3 regions of the Cobetia sp. Ld8 genome follow, and region 1 is predicted to be linked to each of the others. Evidence: predicted binding sites of a transcription regulator. Region 1 holds the regulator's gene; each other region holds the start of a gene.

Region 1 (3,279 bases):
GCCGGTCGACCCCAGTCTTTCGCGCCCGATCAGGCGCGAGAAGACTTCCTGGCTGTCCAGGCTGGGAATGTTCTGTGCGATGAAGGTGCTGAAGAATTCAAGCACCCGCTTCTTGCTCCCCCCGGGGACACCGTACAGCGTGCGCTCGGGGGGAAGGATCTGATCAAGTGTCATGGCTGAAGGTCAACGGGTCCCGGTGCCCTGAGAGCGAGCCTGGGACTTTTCCTTGTGTTTGACCAGCTGGCGATCCAGCTTGTCGGCGAGCGCGTCGATGGCAGCGTACATGTTGGGGTCTTCTGCCAGGGCGTGGAGGTCAGCGCCTGCCGCGTGCAAGGTGCAGGCAGCCTGCTGGCGCTCCTTCTCGATCGACAGTGTCACCTGAACATTGGTGATGTTGTCGTAATGCCGTTCGAGGCGAGCGAGCTTCTCGTTGACGTAATCGCGGAGAGGATCGGTAAGTTCCACATGATGCCCGGTGATATTCACTTGCATGGACACGCTCCTTTATCCAGCGGGTTGCCATTCAATTGTAACCCTTTTTGACTACGAGCAAACCCTGATCGGACGCTCTGCAACAGGCTTGACGGCCACCGTCTGGCGATGTTTTCGCACCCTTGCCAGTGGCGTCAGATGTCGTGAGCGTCTGTACCGACAATGCCCAAGCTTTGCGCAAAGATCAACGCTGCGCTGCATCGTGGCTCAGTGCTTGTCTTCAACTCAGTGAGGGGTAACGGAGTGGACTTCAAGGGCACGTCTGGTGGGTGGTGCGTGAAAGACGCGCAAGAAGGCGGGTTTTCGTCGCCAATCCCTGCATGTACGTCGCCTTTCAGGCGCTTCGATTGCGTGGAGCAAGCGACGTTCCGGGAGGTTCTTCGGGTGTCATCCAGGTGCAATACGCGCAAAAGTGACTTTAAAAACATGCGATTGACGGTAAATGACGCTGCCGGAACGGCGGTTTTTTACCATCATTCTGCGCGCTGTCATGGGCCATGACGGGCAATTGGCGAGCGGTTGACGGCATGACAGAGCGCGCGACAGGCATAACGCTACCCGCGAAGTCAGAGGCTGATGAGCGGAAAATCCAACGCTTGAGGTTGGCGACGGCTGCCATTGTGGAGGTGAGAGCTGGGCATGGCAGCCGCAGGTGATGCGTCAGGCCAGACGCTTGCGCTCGCTGGAGGAGGGGATGCCCATCGCTTCGCGATACTTGGCCACGGTACGGCGTGCGACCTCGATGCCATCGCTGGCGAGCAGATCGACCAGCCGTGAGTCGGAGAGAGGCTTGCGGGCCGGCTCTTCCGCGATCAGCTTGCGGATGCGGGCACGAATGGCGGTGCTTGAGTGGGCGTCGCCACTGCCGCTGCCACCAACCTGGCTCGAGAAGAAGAACTTGAGCTCGAAGACGCCGCGCGGGGTGTGGATGTACTTCTGGGTCGTGACCCGCGAGATGGTCGATTCGTGCATCTCGACCACTTCGGCGATGTTGGCCAGAATCAGCGGCTTCATGCCTTCCTCGCCTTGCTCGAGGAAGTCGATCTGGCGTGCCATGATCTCGCGGCCGACCTTGAGCAGGGTGTCATTGCGTGATGACAGGCTCTTCATCAGCCAGCGCGCTTCCTGCAGGTTGTCCTTTAGGAAGGTGTTGTCGGCGGACTTGTCGGCACGCTTGATCAGCGCGGCGTATTCCGGCTGGATGCGCAGCTTGGGCAGCGCTTCCGGGTTGAGCTCGACCTGCCAGCCATGGCGGGTATGGCGCACCAGCAGATCAGGGATCACGTAATCGCTGGCGGGCTCGCCCCAGGCGGATGCCGGACGCGGGTCGAGCGCGCGTACCAGGCGGATGACGTGGTCCAGCTCGTCATCGTCAAGGCTCAGGCGCCGCTTGAGCAGCTTGCGGTCATCGTTGCCCAGTGCCTCGAGGAATTGACGTACCAAGCGGCGCGCCTGCGCCAGCAGCGGCAGATCATCCGGCAGCAGCGCCAGTTGCAGCAGCAGGCATTCGCGCAGATCACGAGCGAAGACGCCAGTCGGGTCGAACTGCTGCAGACGCAGCAATACCTGCTCGAGCTCGGAGGCCTTCAGGCCGGGCAGGCCCTGGCCACGCAGGCCATCGACCAGCTCATCGAGTGACAGGCTCAGATAGCCGGCACCGTCGACGGCATCGATCAAGCTCTCCGCCATCTGGCGTTCACGGCCATCGAGGTCGGTCATCGCCAGCTGCCAGCGCAGGTGGTCCTGCAGGCTCTCGACACTGGTATTGCGATCGAAGTCCGGCCCTTCTTCGCTCCCGCTGCCACTGCCGGAGCTGGTCAGGCTACCGGCGTGGTCCTGGTAGAGGTCCGACCAGTCACTGTCGAGGGGGTATTCCTCGGGAATCTCGCTCGAGGAGTCGGCAGTGGAGATCTCGCTTGAATCCTGTGTCTCGACGACATCCAGCGACTCGTAGTCCTCGTCGAGCTCCAACATGGGGTTGGACTCGAGGGCTTGCTGAATCTCCTGACGCAGGTCGAGCGTCGACAGCTGCAGCAGCTGGATCGCTTGCTGGAGCTGCGGCGTCATGGTCAGCGAGGTGCCGAGGCGGAGTTGCAGGGTGGGTTTCATGGAGTCAGTCAATTCACGGCAAAGGAACGTGCTTACTACGCTATACCGTGACTCGGGGCACTGACAAGTGGTTGCCGTGAATATTCAAGCAACTTGCATGCCATGTTTCCACCAAGGTGGTATGGACGTCATGCATGCGTCTGATGTCAGACATGAAAAAGCCGCTACGCGATAAAATCACGCAGCGGCTTTTGAAGCTTTCGCCTCGCGAGGACTCAGCGCAGCCGCTGACCCTAGAGCGTGAACTCGTGGCCCAGGTAGACGTCGCGCACCTGCTGGTTGGCCAGGATGGAGTCCGCGTCACCGTGGGCGATGATCTGGCCATCGCCGACGATATAGGCGGTGTCACAGATATCGAGCGTCTCGCGCACGTTGTGGTCGGTGATCAGCACGCCGATGCCACGATCGCGCAGTTGGCGCACGATGCTCTTGATCTCGCCCACCGAGATGGGGTCGACGCCGGCGAAGGGCTCATCGAGCAGCACGAAGTCCGGCTCGGTGGCCAGTGCACGGGCGATCTCGACCCGACGACGCTCACCACCGGACAGGCTCATGCCGGCGCTGGCGCGGATGTGCGTGATGCTGAATTCCTCGAGCAACTCTTCAAGGCGTGCCTTGCGGCCATTGCGATCCAGGTCCTTGCGGGTCTCCAGAATCGCCATGATGTTATCGGCCACC
Region 2 (3,279 bases), on a different contig from region 1:
CGAAGACGTCCAGCGCCTGCGCATGGCGACTCACCCGCTCGAATTCGACATGTACTACAGCGTCTAAGTACTGCAACGCCTAAGTACAGCAGCGTCCAAGCGCTGCAGAGGTTGAGGCAGCCATTCGCTAGCCACGCCATCTGACGGAGTGCCTTCCCGGTGAAGGCAAGCCCCGGACGATGACGACAGCAGGGCCATACCGACAGGTGTGGCCCTGTTTTTCGTTGTGGCCCTGTTTCGTTCCATCTCTTTGCTCTGATCCTTTGCTCTGATCCTTTGCTCTGCCCCTGATCCTTTTCCCTGAGGTCGGCCATGCTGATGACAGATATGCAGGGCGCGGTGGTAGCCTTGCGTGACAGTCAATGCACTCAGGCATCTTGTCGAAGGCCCCAAATGCTGGCATCAACGCGGTAAGCTTTGTAACTTGTTAGCCTTGTCTTCAGGCAGCAGGATCGCCTGCCGATAGACCCAACCCGCTGGAGCTGCCTGCGGCTTCTGGCCTCCCATGACTCTCTTCAGGAATCTTCGGATGTGGCCCTTCGTATCCTCCCTGCGCGTCGCGAACCCCGCGACTGACTCGCGTGCACTGCCAGCAGCGCGCCCCGAGCCACTGCAGTGCCTGCTGCTGGCAGCGACGCTGATGCTGTCCAGCCTGTCGTTCGATCTACAGGCGGCCCAGGTCTATCGTCACGTCGATGCCAACGGCAACGTGGTCTTCAGTGATCAGCCTGCGGGCGGCAGCAAGGTGCAGCTGACGCCGCTCAGCGTGGTGCCGTCGACGGAATCCCTGCCGCCGCGGCGCAGCACGCCGTCGCGCGTGAGTTCTACCTCATCCAGCGAGAGCACCCGCACCCGGGCGCCTGCGGTGGATGTGGCCTTCCGTGGCTATACCACCTTCACCATCCAGAGCCCGTCCAACGAGGAGACGCTGCAGACCGGGCAGGCAGGCAATCTGGCGGTGCGCCTGGGAATCGAGCCCAAGCTGCGCCCGGAAGACAAGGTGCGCGTGACCGTGGACGGTGCGCCGTCTCAATCCGCCATGCACAGCACCGTCTTCATGGTGCCGGCGCTGGAGCGTGGCAAGCATGTCATCCAGGCGGAGCTGCTGGATTCCACCGGCCGCGTACGCCAGACCAGTGAGCCGAAGGTGGTCTATGTGCAGCGCGCCAGCGTCAATCTGCCTCGCAACCCCAACAACCCTGCCAATGCTGGCGGTGGCTAGCAGCGTCTGGGCGGCCTGCTTTCTTCGCGCGTTTCTCCTTCGCTGACAGGCCGCCTTCGGGCGGCTTTTTCGTGTCCGGGCCAGTCGATGTCGGGCCGCCTGGCGGTGAAGTGAGGCAACGCGGATTCGAGCGCGATTTTTCGCCTGCACCATTTTGGTGCCAATATGAGAGGCCAGAAATGGTTGCACAGCATCGGACGCCGTGTTCTCGGTGCCTGCACCAGACTGGCGCGGTTATTGCAGAACAGGGAGACGTACTGCAGATGGCGAACAAACCCATGCATCAACGACTGCTCGAACACCTGAACACTGCCGTGGTGGTGCTGGACTCACAGCTGCAGATGGTCTGGATGAATCCCGCCGCGGAGACGCTGCTGGCGGTGAGTCTGGTGCGTGTGAAGGGCAGTACGCCCGACAACATGACCGGGCTGGATGACACCCTGATCAATGTGCTGCGCAAGGCGCTGGAAGAACAGCACCCCTACACCCAGCGTGAGGCCGAGATCATCAACGCGGCCAATGAAGCGCTGACGGTGGATTTCACCGCGACGCCCATCAGCGCCAATGAACTGCTGGTCGAGATAGAACCGCGTGATCGCCTGATGCAGATCTCGCGCGAAGAAGCGCTGATCGCCCGTCAGGAGGCAGTCAAGGTGCTGACGCGTGGTCTCGCGCATGAAGTCAAGAATCCGCTCGGTGGCATTCGTGGCGCCGCCCAGCTGCTCGAACGTGACCTGCCCGAACCGCAGATGGTGGAGTTCACGCGCATCATCATCGAGGAGGTGGACCGCCTGCGTGATCTGGTCGATCGCATGCTCGGGCCGAACCGGCCGCCGCTGCAGGCGCCGGTCAATGTCCACGCGGTGACCGAGCGGGTGCGGGCCTTGCTGCAGGCGGAAGGCAGTGCCATCACCTTGAGCGCCGACTACGACCCGAGCCTGCCGGAGGTGATCGGCGACGAAGGCCAGCTGATCCAGGCGGTGCTCAACATCGCGCGCAATGCCACCCAGGCCCTCAATGAGCAGCCACAGCCCGATTCACCGCAGCCTGACGCCGCCCCTTACGAGATCACGCTGCGGACCCGCGCTCGCCGGCAGTTCACGCTGGGCCATGAGCGCCACCGGCTGGTCTGCGAGCTGGCGATCATCGACAACGGCCCCGGCATTCCGGAGAGCCTGCGCGAGACGCTGTTCTACCCGATGGTCTCGGGGCGCGCCGAAGGCTCAGGGCTCGGGCTGTCGATCGCCCAGGGCATCCTGCACCAGCATCAGGGGCTGATCGAGTGTGACTCGCGCCCCGGCCATACCGAATTCCGTTTACTCATTCCGCTAGCCGGCACTTCTGGAGATCACACATGAGCGAGACTGCCCGCGTCTGTATCGTCGATGACGACCGTGCCATTCGCTGGGTGCTGGAGCGCGCTCTGGCACAACCCGACCTCGAGGTGGAAACCTTCGAGCGTGCCGACCAGGCCGAAGCCAGCATCATGCGTCAGTGCCCGGATGTCCTGATCACCGATATCCGCATGCCCGGAACCGATGGTTTGGACCTGATGGCGCGCGTGCGCGAGAAGTACCCGGACCTGCCCGTCATCGTGATGACGGCGCATTCCGACCTCGACAGCGCCGTGGCCTCCTATCAGGGCGGCGCCTTCGAATACCTGCCCAAGCCGTTCGATGTCGATGAAGCGCTGGCATTGGTACGGCGCGCCGTGGCGCATGCCCGTGAATCCAAGGCGCCCGCCACCGTGCCGGAAGGGCTGACCAAGGAAATCATCGGCGAAGCGCCGGCGATGCAGGAAGTCTTTCGCGCCATCGGCCGCCTGTCACAGTCGCATATCACCGTCTTGATCAACGGCGAGTCCGGTACCGGCAAGGAGCGCGTGGCCCAGGCGCTGCATCAGCACTCGCCGCGCGCCGCCAAGCCGTTCATCGCACTCAACATGGCGGCGATTCCCAAGGACCTGATGGAATCGGAGCTGTTCGGCCATGAGAAGGGCGCCTTCACCGGCGCCACGGCGCTGCGCCGCGGGCGCTTCGAGCAGGCCGATGGCGGCA
Region 3 (3,279 bases), on a different contig from region 1:
CGTATGGTCCGCCGCGGAGTCGATGCTGGTTGTCATTCGGGTCACCTAGATCTTGTTGTAATGGTCAGGCTCTAGCCGAGCATTGTGTGATGCATCATGCCGTATCGTGCCGGGTGATTCTGTGTGCGCCGAGGGCGGGACGGGCCCCCGGCGCGGGTGCAGCAGGACAGCGGGTCATTCGTGGGTCGTTCGTGGCTCAGTCGCGCTGTTGCACGCCCGGCAGTACGCAGAGCATCTCGTAGAGCAGGGTCGCGCCCATCAGCGCGGTGTTGCCGCTGGTGTCGTAGGGCGGGGAGACTTCCATCAGGTCACCGCCGACGATGTTGAGGCCACGCGCGCCGCGCACGATTTCCATGCCCTGCGGCATGGTCAGACCGCCGGCTTCCACGGTGCCGGTGCCGGGGGCGACGGAGGGGTCCAGGCCATCGATGTCGAAGGTGATGTACACCGGGCGGTCGCCCATCATGTCGCGCACTTCGGCCATCAGCGGGGCGAGTGACTTGAACCAGCACATCTCGGCGGTCTCGACACGGAAGCCCTGCTGGCGGCACCAGTCGAAATCATCGGCGGAGTAGCCGGTGCCACGCAGGCCGATCTGCACCACGCGATTGCTGTCGAGCAGGCCTTCTTCCTGGGCGCGACGAATCGGTGTGCCGTGGGCGATGGGCTCGCCGAACATGTGGTCGTTGACGTCGGCGTGGGCATCGATGTGGATCAGGCCGACCGGACCGTGCTTCTTGGCGATGGCGCGCAGCACCGGCAGGGTGACGGTGTGATCGCCGCCCAGCGTCAGCGGCACGCAGTCGTGGCGCAGCACCTCATCGTAGAACTGCTCGATGATGTCCATGCTCTTGGGCAGGTGGAAGGTGTTGATCGGCACATCGCCGATGTCCGCCACCTGCAGGCTGTCGAAGGGCGCGGCGCGGGTGGCCATGTTGTAGGGGCGCAGCATGCGCGATTCATCACGGATCTGACGCGGGCCGAGACGTGCGCCCGGACGGTTGGAGGTACCGATGTCCAGCGGAATGCCGATGAAGGCGGCGTCCAGGCCTTCCGCGGTTTCCTGAGCCGGCAGACGCATCATGGTGGCCGGGCCGCCGAAACGTGGCATGTCGTTGCCGCCCAGCGGCTGATTGAACTCGCTCATCTGTCTCTCCAGGGTCTTGAGTCGCTCGCGCTGACGTGACGGCGAGCGGGGTATTGTGATTTTTCGCCTGATCGCTCGGCCGGACGGTGTCATGAAGGCCGGCGATCTTCCTTGGCGCATACCCCAGCATTGCAGTAACCATGCCAATTTTTAGTCCATTGATTTTATTGATTTTTATTTGAGCGTGGTCGCTAAGTGATTCATTTATGGATCACTCGTGCACTGATAATGATTCAAAAATGGATCGCTGATTCATTTGTGGATCACATTCGGGCATCATCGAGAGTGTCTTCAAGCGCAGTGCGAGAAAGACCAGCAGGAAAGACCTGCTGGAAAGTACTGATAGAAAGAAGCGCTGGAAAGAACTGCTAGAAAGACCTGCTAGAAAGACCTGCTAGAAAGACCTGCTGGAAAGCCCCGCCCGATTCACAGGCGCGACCATGAGGTGCCCGCCATGTCAGAGCTCGACCGTCAGATTCTCAAGACCATCATCGACACCGCTCACGATCACTACTTCGTGGTCAATGCGGATGGCCAGGTGATGGATGTCAGCCCCGGCGCCGCGGCGGTCTATGGCATGACCCGCGAGGAGTTGTGTGCCGCCAACGTGCATGAGCTGGAAGCCAGCGGCGTGCTCAAGCCCTCCATCAGCCTGGAGGTGCTGCGTACGGGGCGCACGCTGCAGATGATGCAGCTCACCGCCACCGGGCGGCGGGTGGTGGCGCAGGCGCATCCGGTGTTCGTCGCGGGCAAGCTCGAGTGCGTGGTCAGCCGTTCGATGGATCTCACCGATATCCAGCTGCTGCAGCAGGAGTACGCGGTGCTCCAGCAGCGCTTCAGTGATCACCTGCGCCGTAACTCACGCGGTGGCGAGCTGAGTGGCGTCAGTCAGGCAGAGGGCGATCGGGCAACGGCGGGGGCAGGGCAATCAGTCCAGGCCACGGAGCAATATGCACAGAGCCAGGCTGAACAGCGGCAACGTGAACAATCAGCGCGCGAGCAGGCCGAGTGCGAAGACGCCGCGCTGGAGCTGGGCGAGCTGCAAGTCAGAAGCCCCGTGATGCGCGAGATAGCGTTGCTGCTCAAGCGGGTCGCGCCCACCAACGCCACGGTATTGATGCTGGGCGAATCCGGGGTCGGCAAGACGGCCTTCGCCCATCAGCTGCACCGCTGGAGCCAACGCGCCGACGGCCCCTTCATCGAGGTGAACTGCGGCGCCATCCCCGAGAGCCTGTTCGAGTCCGAGATGTTCGGCTATCAGGCCGGTGCCTTCACCGGCGCGGGCAACCGTGGCAAGGCGGGCCTGATGGAGCAGGCCGAAGGCGGCACCCTGTTCCTCGATGAAATCGGTGAGCTGCCGCTGGCCACCCAGACCAAGCTGCTCAAGGTGATTCAGGACGGGATGATCACCCGCCTGGGCGACACCACCACCCGCCGCGCCGACTTCCGCCTGGTCGTCGCCACCAATCAAGACCTCGCTGCCCGCGTGGAGCAGGGCCAGTTCCGCCTCGACCTCTACTACCGCATCAATGTGCTCCCCGTCAGCCTGCCGCCGCTGCGCGAACGCCACGAAGACATTCCCGCCCTGATCGAGCAACACCTCTCCCGCCTCAATCAACGCCACGGTCGCCGCAAACTCCTCGACGCCTCGTTATGGCCCATCCTCATGCGCCAGGACTGGCTCGGCAATATCCGCGAACTGGAAAACTGGCTGGAACGCGCCTGGCTCAGCGCCCCCAGTGATGTCATCGACAGCGACTCAGTGAAAACACTGCTCAACACTTGTTCCACGAATAACGCTAATGGACTAGGCAATTCATTTGGCTTCAGTAATGCAAAATCTAATGGAATAGGCGTTAATGATAGTTTTACCACTGCCGATAACTCTTATAGTTCCAATTCTCTCTCAGAGCCTGCCGCTGAGGGGGCGGTAGCCATGACAGTACCCAAACTCGGCCCCAACGAAACCCTCAAGGAAGGCCTGGCACGTATTGAAGCACAATGGCTACGTGAGATGGCTGCGGAATTGCCCAGTACCTATGCAATAGCGAAGAGGACAGGGATGAGTCAGCCGACAGTGGTGAGGAAGATGAAAAGATTGAAGGATTGAATCCTTTGCATCTGTATCCGCC

Evidence for each region. Region 1 encodes sigma-54, which starts transcription at its own class of promoters, with help from an activator protein. Its sites were predicted from a motif close to TGGCACNNNNNTTGCTNT; they were not measured.
Region 2: a site for sigma-54 is predicted at 1,449-1,466, ahead of glnL (nitrogen regulation protein NR(II)). Genes of this name have one in related genera too.
Region 3: a site for sigma-54 is predicted at 1,276-1,293, ahead of speB (agmatinase). Genes of this name have one in related genera too.

What each region holds. Positions count from the first base shown of each region.
Region 1 covers NZ_JBISHF010000008.1:640,728-644,006, reverse strand. Annotated here, with positions in the region: gene ACJJV2_RS13725 (PTS sugar transporter subunit IIA) at 1-174, opposite strand, end outside; gene hpf (ribosome hibernation-promoting factor, HPF/YfiA family) at 184-492, opposite strand; gene ACJJV2_RS13715 (RNA polymerase factor sigma-54) at 1,153-2,601, opposite strand; gene lptB (LPS export ABC transporter ATP-binding protein) at 2,835-3,279, opposite strand, start outside.
Region 2 covers NZ_JBISHF010000009.1:327,144-330,422, forward strand. Annotated here, with positions in the region: gene glnA (glutamate--ammonia ligase) at 1-67, shown strand, start outside; gene ACJJV2_RS17645 (DUF4124 domain-containing protein) at 530-1,222, shown strand; gene glnL (nitrogen regulation protein NR(II)) at 1,486-2,580, shown strand; gene ntrC (nitrogen regulation protein NR(I)) at 2,577-3,279, shown strand, end outside.
Region 3 covers NZ_JBISHF010000007.1:602,805-606,083, forward strand. Annotated here, with positions in the region: gene speB (agmatinase) at 197-1,147, opposite strand; gene ACJJV2_RS07415 (sigma-54 interaction domain-containing protein) at 1,602-3,257, shown strand.